Regions from separate parts of the Pengzhenrongella sp. genome, predicted to be linked through region 1. Evidence: riboswitches for the same ligand, from Rfam matches in the RefSeq annotation. Region 1 holds a riboswitch; the other holds the start of a gene.
What was found. Region 1 has a riboswitch for S-adenosylmethionine ahead of VIM26_RS16035 (thioredoxin family protein). Riboswitches for the same ligand answer to the same signal wherever they lie in the genome.
Positions count from the first base shown of each region.

Region 1 (7,042 bases):
TACCACCGTGCTCCGTCCGGAGATCCTCAACCGCGCGGCAGCCGCGACCCGCTCGCCGTTCTCGAGGTTGCTGTCCGTGTCCAGCACACACGTCCATTTCGCGCCGTAGGTCGCGGCTGGAACCCTGAAGGTGGTCGCCTGGTCGCTCGCGTTGAACATGATCACGAACGAGTCGTCGTCGATCCGTTCGCCCCACGGGTCCAGGTCGTCGATGGCCTCGCCGTTGAGAAACACCGTGACCGCCTGTGCGTGGTCCACCTGCCAACGCTCGCGCCGCATGGTCTCGCCCGACGGGGTGAACCAGGCGATGTCCGGCAGATGGGACTCGGACGCGGCGTCGTCGTGCGGGGAGAAGTACGCCTGACGCCGGAGCACCGGGTGCGCTCGCCGCAGGTGGACGAGGCGGCGGGTGAAGTCGAGCAGTGACGCCCGCTCCTCGTCGAGGTCCCAGTCCACCCACGACTCCTCGTTGTCCTGGGCGTAGACGTTGTTGTTGCCGTGCTGGGTGCGGCCGAGCTCGTCGCCGTGCGCAAGCATGGGCACGCCCTGGGAGAGCAGCAGGGTGGTGAGGAAGTTGCGCTGCTGGCGGGCCCGCAGCTCGAGGACCGCCGGGTCGTCCGTGGGGCCTTCGACCCCCGAGTTGCACGACCGGTTGTCCCGCTCACCGTCGCGGCCGTTCTCGCCGTTCGCCTGGTTGCGCTTGTTCTCGTAGGCGACCAGGTCCGCCAGCGTGAAGCCGTCGTGCGCCGTCACGAAGTTGATCGACGCGATCGGTTTGCGGCCGGCGTGCTGATAGAGATCGGAGGACCCGGTCACGCGGCTCGCGAACTCCCCGAGCGTGGACGGCTCCCCGCGCCAGAAGTCGCGGACCGCATCGCGGTACCGGCCGTTCCACTCGCTCCACAGCGGGGGGAATCCGCCGACCTGGTAGCCGCCGTCGCCGAGATCCCATGGCTCCGCGATGAGCTTGACCCGGCTGATCACCGGGTCCTGCTGCACGATGTGGAAGAACGCCGAGAGGCGGTCGACCTCGTGGAATTGCCGGGCCAGGGTCGAGGCCAGGTCGAACCGGAACCCGTCAACGTGCATCTCCTCGACCCAGTAGCGCAGCGAGTCCATGATCAGCTGCAGCGCGTGGGAGTGCCGCATGAGCAGCGAGTTCCCGGTGCCGGTCGTGTCGAAGTAGTGCGACTTGTCGCTCGGCACCAGGCGGTAGTAGGCCGCGTTGTCGATGCCGCGCAGCGAGAGCGTCGGACCGAGGTGGTCACCCTCGGCCGTGTGGTTGTAGGTGACGTCGAGGATGACCTCGATGTCGGCCTCGTGCAGGGCCTTGACCATCACCTTGAACTCCTGCACCTGCTGCCCGGGCAGCACAGATGCGGCGTAGGTGCTGTGCGGGGCGAAGAATCCGATCGTGTTGTAGCCCCAGTAGTTCGACAACCCTCGGGCGACCAGGATCGGGTCGTTCACGAACTGGTGCACCGGCATGAGCTCGACGGCGGTCACCCCGAGGTCCCGGAGGTGCTCGATGATCGCCGGGTGCGCCATGGCGGTGTACGTGCCGCGGATCGGCTCGGGGATCTCCGGGTGCCGGATCGTCATCCCCCTGACGTGCGCCTCGTACAGCACGCTCGCGTGGTACTCGTGCTTGGGCGGGCGGTCCTCACCCCAGTCGAAGAACGGGTCGATCACCACCGAGTTCATGGTGTGCCCCGCCGAGTCGTCGTCGTTGCGCGCGGTGGGGTCATCGAACCGGTAGGAGAAGAGCGAAGGGTCGTTGTCGATCTGTCCGACGATCGCCTTCGCGTAGGGGTCGAGAAGCAGCTTGCTGGGGTTGCATCGGTGGCCGCGCGAGGGGTCGTACGGGCCGTGCACGCGGTAGCCGTAACGCTGACCGGGGGACACCCCGGGGACATAGCAGTGCCAGACGAACGCGTCGACCTTGCGCACGTCGATCCGGGTCTCCGCGCCGTCGTCGGCGATGAGGCAGAGCTCGACCCGGTCGGCGACCTCGGAGAACAGCGCGAAGTTCGTGCCGGTTTCGTCGAACGTTGCCCCGAGGGGGAAGGGGCGTCCAGGCCACACACGCATCGCTCGTTGCCCCCTAAAGAACGAGAACGGCCAACTTTTCCCGACTTTAGCCTCGGGGCCGGGGTCGAACCGGCTCATACAGGGTGAAACGCCGGGTGGACTCCGTCGCCTATCGTCGTCGGCATGCCTGCCGTGAGTGCGATCAGCCAGTGGCCCGTCCCGAACGCATCCGCGGCCGTCGTCGCGGCCGGCGGCGAGGTCCTCTCCTCGCACGGTGACCTCGAGCGCAGCTACCCGCTCGCCTCGGTGACGAAGCTGCTCACGGCGTACGCGACGCTGATCGCGATCGAGGAGGGCGTGCTCGGACTGGACGACGCCGCCGGCCCGCCGGGCGCGACGGTCCGTCACCTGCTGGCGCACGCCTCGGGTCTCGACTTCTCCGCCCGCACGGTCCGGGCCGCCCCCGGGGACCGGCGGATCTACTCCAACGCCGGCTTCGAGGTGCTGGCCGAGGCCGTCGCGCAGCGGTCGGGCATCCCGTTCGCCGCGTACGTGCGCGAGGGGCTGCTCGACCCGCTGGGGATGGACGCGACGACCGTCGGGGGATCGCCGGCCGCCGGAGCGACGTCGAGCGCCCGTGACCTCGCGAAGTTCGTCGCCGAGCTCCAGGATCCCGCGCTGCTCGACCCGAGCACGCTCGCGGCGGCCACGGACGTCGTCTACCCCGGGCTCGCGGGGGTGCTGCCCGGATTCGGCCGGCAGAACCCGAACGACTGGGGGCTGGGCTTCGAGATCCGCGACGGGAAGCAGCCGCACTGGACCGGTGGCACGAGCTCGCCGCGGACCTACGGGCACTTCGGGCAGGCCGGGACGTTCGCGTGGGTCGATCCTGCCGCTGGTGTCGCGTGCGTCGTGCTCACCGACCGCGACTTCGGGGCCTGGGCCGTGGACGCCTGGCCGCCGTTCACCGACGCGGTGCTCGCCGAGCTGCGCGGCTGACGACCCGCTCGGCTGACCGGCGGCCGGGCCGGTCAGCCCCGGCGCGGCTCAGTCCAGGTTCGACATCAGCGTGGTCGGGATGATGTACGCCAGCCCGCACAGCAGCATGGCGGCCCCGAACAGGATCCCGGACGCGTGCTCGAACGCGACCGACATCAGGTAGAACCCGCCGATGAACAGGGCGAGGCAGAACACGAACATGACCACCCGGAGCGCGCCGGGTGCGGCGTTGGACTCCTGCGCAGGCGTTGAGTCAAAGATCGACATGGTGAGTTCCCCCGGGTTGGTGACGACGCTGATGAGCACAGCGGGCGCCGCGCCTGTGCGGGCCCACGTGGGCGAGGATATCGCCGCCGTCGGCCTGGGGAGGTGAGGTGCCCAGGATCCGGCTCAGTGCTGCGGCCTCCAACGCTGGAGCAGCAGGTACATCTCGCAGCCGAGGCACAGCCCGAAGGCCGCGTTGAGGAACGCGGCCACCAGTGCCACCGCGGCGCTGATCGGCACCGCGAACGGAACCCCGGCGGCGGCCAGGATCAGCCCGACGCCAACGACGATCAGACCGACCAGCTGGGCGAACCGCGGGGGACGCGGGTCCTCGAGCTCGGTCGGCGGCCCGAGGCGCGGGCGGATCCAGGTCCGGTAGGCGAGGCCCTGCACGGTGCCCGCGACGCCGCGGGCCACCCCGAGCGCGAACAGCAGCGCCACCACCGCGAGCAGCGCGGTGGCCGCGGTTCCGCCGCCGAGCAGCAGCACCAGGACCAGCAGGGTCGCGGTCACGCCCGCCCCGAACCTCGGGCCGCGCGGGTCGATGCCCGACGGCGTCCCGCGCGGGGTGGACGGCAGGTGCGTGCTCGGCGAGTCAGACATCGATGCTCCTGGGGGAATCCGCGATCTTGGGCGGGCCGTGCGTGACGTGCCGCAGCGCGGCGACGGCCCGAGCGGGTGTGAGCGGGCCGGAGGTGCGGGACCGGACGGTGCCGACCGCGTCGACGACCAGCACGGTCGGCGTGCGGTAGACGGAGAAGCGCCGCACGAGGTCCATGTGGTCCTCGGACGCCAGGTTGACGTGCACGACCCCGGGCTCACCGGCCGCCAGCTCGGTCAGTGCCCGGCTGACCTGCGGACACGTGCTGCACGTCGCGGCGGAGAACTGCACGAACGTCGCCCGCGCACCCAGTTCGTGGCCCAGGTCCGCGCTGGTCAGGCCCGCGGCGCCGGCCAGCCCGCTCGGCAGCGACCGGAACCGGGCGGCGCGGCGGCGAGCCACCCACCAGACCGCGCTCGCGGCCACCAGCAGGGCGACGACCAGGCACGCGCGCACGGCGAGCCCGGGCCCGGCGGCGGGCGCGAGCGTGACCAGCCCGGATCCCGCGAGGTCGAGCGGTGCAGCCACGACGGTCCTCCGACAATCCCATGGGGCCTTGGTGCACCCCGCGCTTGCCCGGGTCGACCGACCCGGACCAGGTCGTCACCCGGGGCACCCCGTCGCGGACGAAGGGTTGCCGGCCAGCAAGCCGGGGCTGTGCGCTGGCGCTCATGACCTGCACCGAGCATCCGTCAGCCCGCGCCGGTTGGCCAACGTTCGGACAGAACTTCTCGAATGCTGGACGAGGGGTGCCCGGGTGGCCCGCAGCCGCCTGACGACGCTGCGTCCGGTCAGCCGGGCGGGCGCCGCCGTCCGGCCCGTACGAGGAGCACCAGGCCGACGACGACGAGGATCGGCCCGACGATCGCCCAGGTCGTCACCCCGGTCATCGCGCTCCCGGCGAGGTAGCCGAGACCCTGCAGTGTGAACACGACACCCATGAGGACGAGGACCGTTCCGAGCGCGAGGGCGAGTGTCTTTTGCACGAACTCATCGTGCCGTACTGCAGGCGCGGTACGTCGCTTCCCACTGACGGGCGACGACGGGGTGTCGGGCGGCGGGGGAGACTGGTGTCATGGTGAACTCCATCCGCATCGCGGGTCTTGCGGATGTCCCGGCGATCGCGCGGATCACCCGGGAGGGACAACAGCCGCCCGGTGTGGAGCCGGAGGTGCTGACGCGGACCGCACGGTTGCTCCTGACGCACGTCGCGTTCGAGTATGGCGCGCTGTGGGTCGAGCAGCTCGACGACGGGTCGATCGTGGGGGCCGTGACGGCCATCCCGGCCGGGCAGCTGCCGCCGCCGCCGGCCGTGCTGCGCAACATCGCCTCCCAGCTCGGCGGGTCGGCGCCGGGTGGAGCCGAGGCGCTGCTGGGCCGGGCACTGCTCTGCGAGCTCCGGCTCGGCGAGCCGAGCTGGCTGCTGCTCGAGATCTCGCAGGCCTCGGCGCACCGGACCGGTGATCCCGCGTTGCTCCTGGCTGCGCTGGCGTGGACCGCCGCACAGCCCGATCCGGCGCCCGGCCCGGTGATGGTGCTGGCCGACTCCGATCCCGAGCGCGCAGCGGCGCAGGCCGCAGGTTTCGTCGAGCGCCGGACCTGGGGGCGGCGCTGGACCCGGTGGCTCGGGGTCGCGACCTCGGAACCGAGCACGGACGGTGTCGAGCCGCTCGGGGCGCTCGACCTCCAGTTCGACCTCGACACCGTCGGATCGGGAACGGGGTAGCCGGCGTGTGGAACCCGGCGAGCGCCGCCGACGTCGATCCGCTCGGGGTGCACCCGTGGCTCGACCACCAGGTCGCGCGCCGTCGGGCTCGCCGGGTGGTCGACGTCGCCGTCGGCGCCTGCGTGCTGGCCCTCGCGCTCGGCGCCATCTGGCACGAGCACATCCCGGCGGGACCGGCGCTCGGCACCCTCGCGCTCGCGGCCGTCGTCGGCGGGGCGCTGCTCTTCCGCGCGCGCTGGCCCCTGCCGGTGCTCGCCGTGACGCTGCTGGGGGTCACGGCAGCCCTCGTGGTCGACGGGGCGACCCCGTCGATGATGGTCGCGAGCCAGATCGCGGTGTTCTCCGTGGCGATCCACCGACCGCGTCGCGTCGCCGCGGTCGCCGCGGTCGTCAGCGCGCTCGTGCTCTTCGCGGTGGCCCGGACGAACGCCACCGGGCCGATCTCCGAGGCACGCACTCTGATCGTGGTGGTCTGGACGGCGCTCGCGTTCGCTATCGGGATCGCGGCGCGCGCCCAGCGGGCCTACGTCACCGAGCTCGCCGAACGGATCCGGCGCGCGGACGAGACCCGCGAGCAGGAGGCGCGCACCAGGGTCGTCGAGGAGCGGGTGCGGATCGCGCGCGAGCTGCACGACGTCGTCGCGCACCACATCGCGGTGATCAACATCCACGCGGGCCTTGCGCGCCGGGCCGTCGGCCGCGACGCGGCCACGGTGGACGCGTCGCTCGGGCATGTCCAGGAGGCCGCCCGGACCGTGCTCGACGAGCTCGGAGCCGTGCTGCACGTCCTGCGCTCGACGGGCGACGGCGACGGCGACCGAGAAACCGGGACCGAGCCCGCGCCCGGGCTCGACCGGCTGGACACCCTGCTGGTGACCTTCGCGGAGGCCGGCCTGGTGGTTCGCACGCGCGCGACCGGGCGGCCCGGCGAGATGGACCGGGCGTGCGACCTGGCGGCGTTCCGGATCGTGCAGGAGTCGCTCACGAACGCCTCGAAGCACGGCGTCGGGCAGGCCGAGCTGGACGTGGAGCACGCAGCGGGCGCGCTCACCATCCGCGTCAGCAACGCCGTCCGGGAACATCCGGCCGAACATCCTGCCGGCGATCCGGCCCGCGATCCGGCGCCCGTCGGGCACGGGCTGATCGGCATGCGCGAGCGCGCCGCCGCGTGCGGTGGGAGCCTGACCGCCGCGCAGGAGGGCGGGACCTTCCGCCTGGTCGCCGTCATCCCGTACCGGCCGACGGCGGTCGCGGCAGCGGTGCCCGGCACCGACTCCGGGTCCCGGCGCCCCGCTTGCGGCCCGCACGGAGCTCCGTCGTGATCCGGGTGCTGATCGCCGACGACCAGCCGCTCATCCGCGCCGGCCTGCGCGGCATCCTCGAGCTCGAGGACGACCTGCTGGTGGTCGGCGAGGCTTCGT
Region 1 covers NZ_DATCNW010000275.1:11,746-18,787, forward strand. Annotated here, with positions in the region: gene glgX (glycogen debranching protein GlgX) at 1-2,091, opposite strand, end outside; gene VIM26_RS16020 (serine hydrolase domain-containing protein) at 2,215-3,030, shown strand; gene VIM26_RS16025 (hypothetical protein) at 3,079-3,297, opposite strand; gene VIM26_RS16030 (DUF4395 domain-containing protein) at 3,421-3,897, opposite strand; gene VIM26_RS16035 (thioredoxin family protein) at 3,890-4,423, opposite strand; SAM riboswitch class IV at 4,459-4,572, opposite strand; gene VIM26_RS16040 (hypothetical protein) at 4,687-4,881, opposite strand; gene VIM26_RS16045 (hypothetical protein) at 4,971-5,621, shown strand; gene VIM26_RS16050 (sensor histidine kinase) at 5,627-6,943, shown strand; gene VIM26_RS16055 (response regulator transcription factor) at 6,940-7,042, shown strand, end outside.

Region 2 (7,042 bases), on a different contig from region 1:
CCAGTATTTACCATGGCGATATGGCAAGACAAAATCGCGAACATCTTTTCTGCCGCCCGGGCCCACGCGGCGACGCCCATCATTGTCCTGCGTTCGGCGAGCGTCTTCAGCCATCGTGGCCCTCCGCGTTATTAGGAGCGAACACAGCGATCAATTTCAAACGCTATTGAGAGTCTTTCCGACGTTCAGCACCCCATCTGAACCAACGCCGAAGCTGAAGGCCCTCGCGCCGTCCAAATCACCAGGGACCACCACGGGATCCTGAGGGCTTGTCGCAGCCGTTGCCGGGGCCGTGAAGGCACCGACGAACGCGATGAGGGCAGTTGATGCAAGATGAATGTGTAGACGCAAGTGCATCGAGTTCTCCCTAGCGGGCTCTGTGGCGCCCGCTGACCGAGACCAGTTCGACACACTATGGCCCGATCCGATCGGAACTGCCCGTCGACGACGGAGGAAGCTGAGCATCTCACGGCGGCCGAAATCTGGACACTTCTCTCGCCGGGTTGGGCAGAGCCTTGTCGTGCGGTTCAGTGGAGCCGTCGCGAGCGGCGAGGCCGATGGCGTCCGCGGCGGCCCTGGCTTGCCCTGCCGCCGCGGCAGACAGCCCGATTGGCGCCGCCCTGAGAGCTGAACCCGCGGCGTCAACAACCGCGGGATCACGGGCAGCCGCGATCCGAGCCACTCAGGAGCCGGCCCGGGTAGTCATGCAGCCGTGACCAACGTCGCACGTACCCGCCTGCCCGCGGCGTGCCGGTCACAGATGCGACACCCGAAACCACCTCCCTATCGGACCTTGGCGGGCGAGAACGTCCCCGTTGACCTCGATGCTGTCCACCAGGGCATCCCCGCCGCCCGCAAACGCCTGGGCAGCACCGTGCACGAGACCGCGCTGGGCGACCTGTCTGCGGTCGACCGGACGTACCTGCTGGCGATGTCGCACGACTCTGGGTGTTCGCACACCGGGACAGTCGCTGAGCGGATGGGTGAGAGCGCGTACTACGCAAGCGTGTACCGGAGCCGCCTCATCGATGCCGGGATCATCGAGGCGGCCGGGCGAGGCTACGTGGACTTCACCATTCCCTACCTGCGCGAGTACCTGCGTGAGCACGCCGCCCGGTATGAGATGAACTCGCCCGCTCGGCGGCCGCGGCGATGAACGACCACGTGCGGCACCGCGCGTTGATGAGCCCCGCGCGGCTGGGCACCCAGCGTGCTGAGCGAGCCCGGTCCTACGCCAAGGTCACCGCCCGGGCGATTTGGGGTCCCAATGGTGCGTTGGAACCCTAAGTGAGTGCCATCGCCCCAGTTCAGAATGGCATTCGTCGTTCTCGATCAGCCCGCGAGACCAACTTCATCACGTGGATCGAGGCTGAAGCCACCGTGCGTGCGAACACGCGCCACGATCTGCTCAGCTGTCAGATTCGGCGGCAGCTGATCGATCGGGCACGGTCCGAGCGGCTCCCCGCTGTCGGCCTTGATCGAGAAGCAGAACGAGCCAACCCGCAAGATGGCGTACTGGTCGTTGATGAGCACGTCTACACCAGTGCGCTCGAGGACAGCGACCAGCCGGGCAGGGTCGTGGTTCCGGAAACGGATGAGGTGGTCCTCTGGCTTGCGGACCGTTAGCACCTCACCGTCCACGGTGACTAGCTGTCCGCGCCACGATTGCGCGGACACCTCGGATTTGTCCGACGTGTGCAGCGCCTGGATCCAGTGGACGTTGTGCCCGGCAATGTAGGCGGTGCAGCCCAAACGGTGCAGGTCGGGGATGGGCAGCTGACCCGACGACCTCGGATCGATCTTCTTGGACATGACGGCACTCCCCGAACTCAAGGGACCCCGCGGCTGTCGCCCGGTGATCCGCGCTTGCCGACACGTGCGTTTGGGCCGGGTCTTCCCTCAGGGGCACCCAGGCGAAGCCGGGTTGCCGGGCAGCTAGCTCAGGGGCTTAGCGCTGCCTCTCTTGACCTAGAAGTGATCGTAGTCGGGCGGGGTGGGGAATTTCAGTGAGCAGGTCTGGGTACTTTCAGCGCCGTCAGCCCGGCGCGACACCCTGGGAAGCAGCCCGCCGGCTCCTCCCGGGGCCTCGCGACTGGTCGAAGGGGGCGTGCCTGAGTAGATGAGGGTGCATGTGCCTTGCACCCGGCTACATCGACACGCTCGATGGCGGGTGGATCACCCTGCGCAGTAGCGTCGCGTCTGAAGATCTCGGCGCGCCCGATCAGCGCGACGTGACCGCGCGTCCAGCAGCCAGAGTGTGCACGCGGGCCGGCTCCAGCCGCACGACCACGGCTTTCGACGTCGGGGTGTTGCTGCGCTCGGCCGTGCTGTCGAGCGGCACCAGCCCGTTCGCTTCCGGGAAGTACGCCGCCGCGCAGCCATGTGCCGTCGGGTAGGAGACGACCCGGAACTGCTCGACGACGCGCTCGACGCCGTCGGGCCACTCGCTGTGCAGGTCGACGCACGCGCCGTCCTCGACGCCCAGTTCGGCCAGGTCGTCCGGGTTCACGAACACGACCCTGCGCCCGTTGTGGACCCCGCGATAACGGTCGTTGAGGCTGTAGATCGTCGTGTTGAACTGGTCGTGGGACCGCAGCGTCTGCAGCAGCAGCCGGCCCGGCGGCGCATAAGTGGTCTCGAGCTCGTTGACGGAGAGCATGGCCTTGCCACTCTTCGTAGGGAACCTCCGCTCGTCGCGCGGCCCGTGCGCAAGGACGAACCCCCCTTCCTGGCGCACTCGGCGGTTGTAGTCCTCGTGACCCGGCACGGTTCGCGCGATGTGGTCGCGGACGGCGTCGTAGTCGCGTTCGAAAGCCGCCCAGTCCACCGCGACCTTCGCGCCCAGCGTCGCGGCGGCCATGCGGCTGACGATGGCGACCTCAGAAATCAGCAACGGTGAGGCGGGCTGCAGCCTCCCGCTCGACGCGTGCACAGCGCAGACCGTGTCCTCGACCGTCACGAACTGCGGACCGCTGGCCTGGACGTCGATCTCGGTGCGGCCCATCGTCGGCAGGATCAACGCCTGTTCACCGGTCACCGCGTGCGACCGATTGAGCTTGGTGGAGATCTGCACGCTCAGCCGCGTGCTGCGGATCGCGGCCTCCGCAACAGTCGTGTCCGACACAGCGGACACGAGGTTGCCGCCGAGCGCGACGAGCACCTTGACACCACCGTCCCGCATGCGCCGGATCGACTCCACCGTGTCGCAGCCGTGCTCCCGCGGCGGGTCGAACCCGAACTCCACCTGCAATGCATCGAGAAACGACTGGGGCGGCTTCTCCCAGATGCCCATGGTCCGATCGCCCTGGACGTTGCTGTGCCCGCGAACGGGACAAGCACCGGCACCCGGACGGCCCATGTTGCCGCGCAAGAGCAGCAGGTTGATGATCTCGGCGATCGTGGCGACGGCCTTCTTGTGCTGCGTCAGCCCCATCGCCCAGCAGACGATGACCCGCTCGGCCCGCAGGTATCTAGCCGCGAGCTCGTCTATCTCCTCGACACGCAGCCCAGTCGCCCTGAGCACCTCCTGCTCGTCGAGACCCTCAAGGTGGGCCCTGAGCTCCTCGAGCCCCTGGCAGTGCTCGGTCAGGAACGCGTGGTCGAGAACCGTCCCCGGTGCCGTCGCCTCGGCGTCGAGCACGCGCTTGCAGACGGCCTGGAGCAGTGCCATGTCACCACCGATCCGCACCTGCAGGAACTGATCGGCGATCGCGGTGCCCTTGCCGACGAGCCCACGGGGTCGCTGCGGGTTCTTGTAGCGGATCAGCCCTGCCTCGGGCAGCGGGTTGACGGCCACGATGCTGGCTCCCGCCTCCTTGGCCTCCTCGAGCGCTGTGAGCATCCGAGGGTGGTTCGTGCCAGGGTTCTGACCCATGATGATGATCAGGTCGGCCTTGGCGAAGTCGGTATAAGAGACGGTTGCCTTGCCCACACCGATGGTTTCGGCCATGGACAGGCTCGTCGACTCGTGACACATGTTCGAGCAGTCCGGGAGGTTGTTCGTACCGAACGCCCGGACGAACAACTGGTACGCGTACGCCGCCTCATTGCTGGTGCGTCCGCTCGTGTAGAACGTCGCCTCGTCCGGCGAGTCGAGGGCGTTCAGCTCGCGGGCAATGATCTCGAATGCCGCCTCCCAGGTCACCGGCACGTAGTGGTCGGCTCCTGCTGGCTTGTAGACCGGCTCGACGAGCCGGCCTTGCTGCCCGAGCCAGTACTCGGAGCGGGAGGCCAGCTCTCCGGTCGAATGCTGAGCCCAGAACTCCGTCGAGACGCGCAGCCGGTCGGCCTCCCATGCGACGGCCCGCGCCCCGTTCTCGCAGAACTCCGCCGTCTTTCGCTCGGGCGGGTCCGGCCATGCGCAGCTCATGCAGTCGAAGCCGTCCTTCTGGTTCAGCGCCAGAAGCGTGTGCAGGCTGCGGCGGACGCCCATCCGCTTCAGAGCGAATCTCATCGAGCGAGAGATGCCCGGGATGCCAGCGGCCCACCTCCGCGGCTTGCTGACGCTCAGGTCCTTGTCGTCCTCGGTGATGTCGTGGCCCGCTGGATCCGGGGTCACGCCACACCCGCATCTCGAGCCCCGGGCCGGTCGGCTTCTGTGACGGCTCGTGCTCGACCGCGGACTATCCGATCGCCACCGGCATAGACCACCATCGAGTGCCCACGGTGGAACCCGACGAGTGTCATGCCTACCTCGACCGCCAGGTCGACGGCCAAAGACGATGGCGCCGAGATGGCGACCAGCATCGGGATCCCCGCCATCAGCGCCTTCTGGGTCAGCTCGAAGCTCGCGCGCCCCGACACCATGAGGACCGTCCCGCACAACGGCAGGCGATCGTGCTGGAGCGCCCAGCCGACGACCTTGTCAACCGCATTGTGGCGGCCCACATCCTCGCGAAGCACCAGGACCTCGCCGCTGGCGGTGTCGAAGAGCGCCGCCGCGTGCAGTCCGCCGGTCTGGTCGAAGGTCTCCTGACCTGCTCGGAGCCTGGCTGGGAACAGCGCGAGAAGCTCGACGTCGACGCGAGCCGCGTCGTCCCGGATCGTAAAGGCCGATCGGGTTCTCACCGCGTCGATGCTCGCCTTACCGCACAACCCACAGGAACTTGTTGTGACGAACGCCCGCTCAAGGCTCGGGTCGGGAAGGGGTACACCGGGCGCCAGAGTGACGTCGAGGATGTTGTACGTGTTCGCGTTGTCCTTGGATGCGCCCGCGCAGTAGCGCGCAGCACGGAAGTCCTCCCCTCGTGCGATCACGCCCTCAGAGACCAGAAAACCCGCCGCGAGCTCGAAGTCGTCGCCCGGTGTACGCATCGTGACCGCGAGCGAGCGGCCTGCCACCCGAATCTCGAGTGGCTCTTCGACGGCGAGACTGTCTGGACGGATCACAACCTCGCCTTCCAGCGTCAATCTGGTGACCTGACGCCGTGCCATGACTCGTCCCATCCGGCGATAGTCGCACGAGGTCCCGAGGGTGACAACACACCGCGCGTCCCTGCGCGCCGGTTGCGTCTCCAGCCGTAGACGTGGTGTTTGACCTCGACGAGGACACCGAGACGGGCACCGGACGCGCTGCGCGTCCAGCAGCGATCTGTCCCAGGTCTTCGAGCAGATGACTGGCCAACAGGTGCTGGACCGCCTCGTACTCGGCCGGTATAGCCGTGCCTGTCAGCCGCGGATAAAGGGTCCTCGGCTCATGGTCGGGTCAAACGGGCGAGTGTTTGCGCTGGTCAGCGGCGTAGCGAGACTTCCACATTGGTAGCGGCGGCCCCGGCTCGGGGTCCGTGTAGCCGCGAATGTAGCCACCACCCACGGCTGCCGACTCTCCGAAGACTTAACCACAGGTCGGAGGCACGGCAGACAGCACCTGGAACGAGAGTCCGCGGCCCCCGACGCCACCGACATCCTGGTCGTCACGCACTCACAAAGGGCTGTTGCTCAACGCGTGCCGAGCATCTGAGCTGCTCCGCGACTCGTGGGTGCTGTCGATGAAGACCTCGCGGGGTCTGGGGCTCGACGCAGGGTCTGCGCCGGGCCCCAGACCTTGATGTTCGCCCTACTTCAGGGACAGCGACTGGGTGTGCTCGATCTTGACGGCGCCAAGCTCGCTGGGGTTCAGGCCGAGCAGCCCCAGGATGGTCGGGGCAATCTGCGTCGTCTCGACCGGAGAGGCCGACAGGGAACCACTGCCGGCGACGCCGGCGCCGCTCACCACGATCGGGACGTTGCGGTCCTGGGGGTCGGTCCCGCCGTGCTCGGCGATCTTCTTCTTCTTGCCGGTGTAGACGACGCCGTGCTGGACCTCACCGAAGATGTCCGGCACCCGGGGATCGGCCGCGGGTACGTGGAAGTACGCTGCGGCCTGCGCCCCGGCGTGGATCGAGGCGAGCCCGGCGTGCTGGAACGCCTTGGGTGCGCCGTTGATGTCGTTGCCGACACCGGACTGCGCCCACAGGGTCCGCTTGGCGAAGTCGGCGGCCGCCTGGGACGAGTCATTCAGCCACCACATCATCGCGTCGTCGTCCGTGCCGCCCTGGACGAGCGACTTTCCGGGGTGCGCGGAGACCCAGGCGGGGTGAGCGGTGGCCCAGGCGGCGTTGACGGTGTCGGTCAGCGCGCTGTCGTCGATCCGGGTCAGCGCCGAGGGCTGCTGCGGGGACTGGCCGTGCTTGGCGGACAGGATCACCGTGGTGGAGCGCGTGCGGTGCTGGGCCGCGATCTCGTGCACCAGGCGGCCGACCTGGGCATCGACGCCGACCAGGGCGCGGGCCAGCAGCGGCCCGGGCGTCACGCCGTCGGCCAGGTAGCCACCGGCGAGCCCGTCGGAGGTGGGGAGCTTCTCTGCGGTGGAGACGGCCTGGAAGTTCATCCCGAAGATGCCCGGGACGGCGGTCCGGACGCGCCCGCCGTGGTCGAAGCCGTCGATCTCGTTCAGGACGGCCTGGACCTTGATGCCGTCGTAGCGCTGGGTCAGGGCGTTGTCCGTGGTCCAGTCGTTGCCCTTGGCATCGGCGGTGGAGTTGATCTCGGGGGTGAACAGATC
Region 2 covers NZ_DATCNW010000017.1:2,475-9,516, reverse strand. Annotated here, with positions in the region: gene VIM26_RS00835 (hypothetical protein) at 1-114, opposite strand, end outside; gene VIM26_RS00830 (hypothetical protein) at 794-1,156, shown strand; gene VIM26_RS00825 (hypothetical protein) at 1,333-1,812, opposite strand; SAM riboswitch class IV at 1,858-1,969, opposite strand; gene VIM26_RS00820 (FdhF/YdeP family oxidoreductase) at 2,222-4,558, opposite strand; gene fdhD (formate dehydrogenase accessory sulfurtransferase FdhD) at 4,555-5,445, opposite strand; gene VIM26_RS00810 (alkaline phosphatase family protein) at 6,056-7,042, opposite strand, start outside.
Region 2: linked by a shared signal. The riboswitch ahead of VIM26_RS00825 (hypothetical protein) and the one ahead of VIM26_RS16035 (thioredoxin family protein) in region 1 are both predicted to bind S-adenosylmethionine.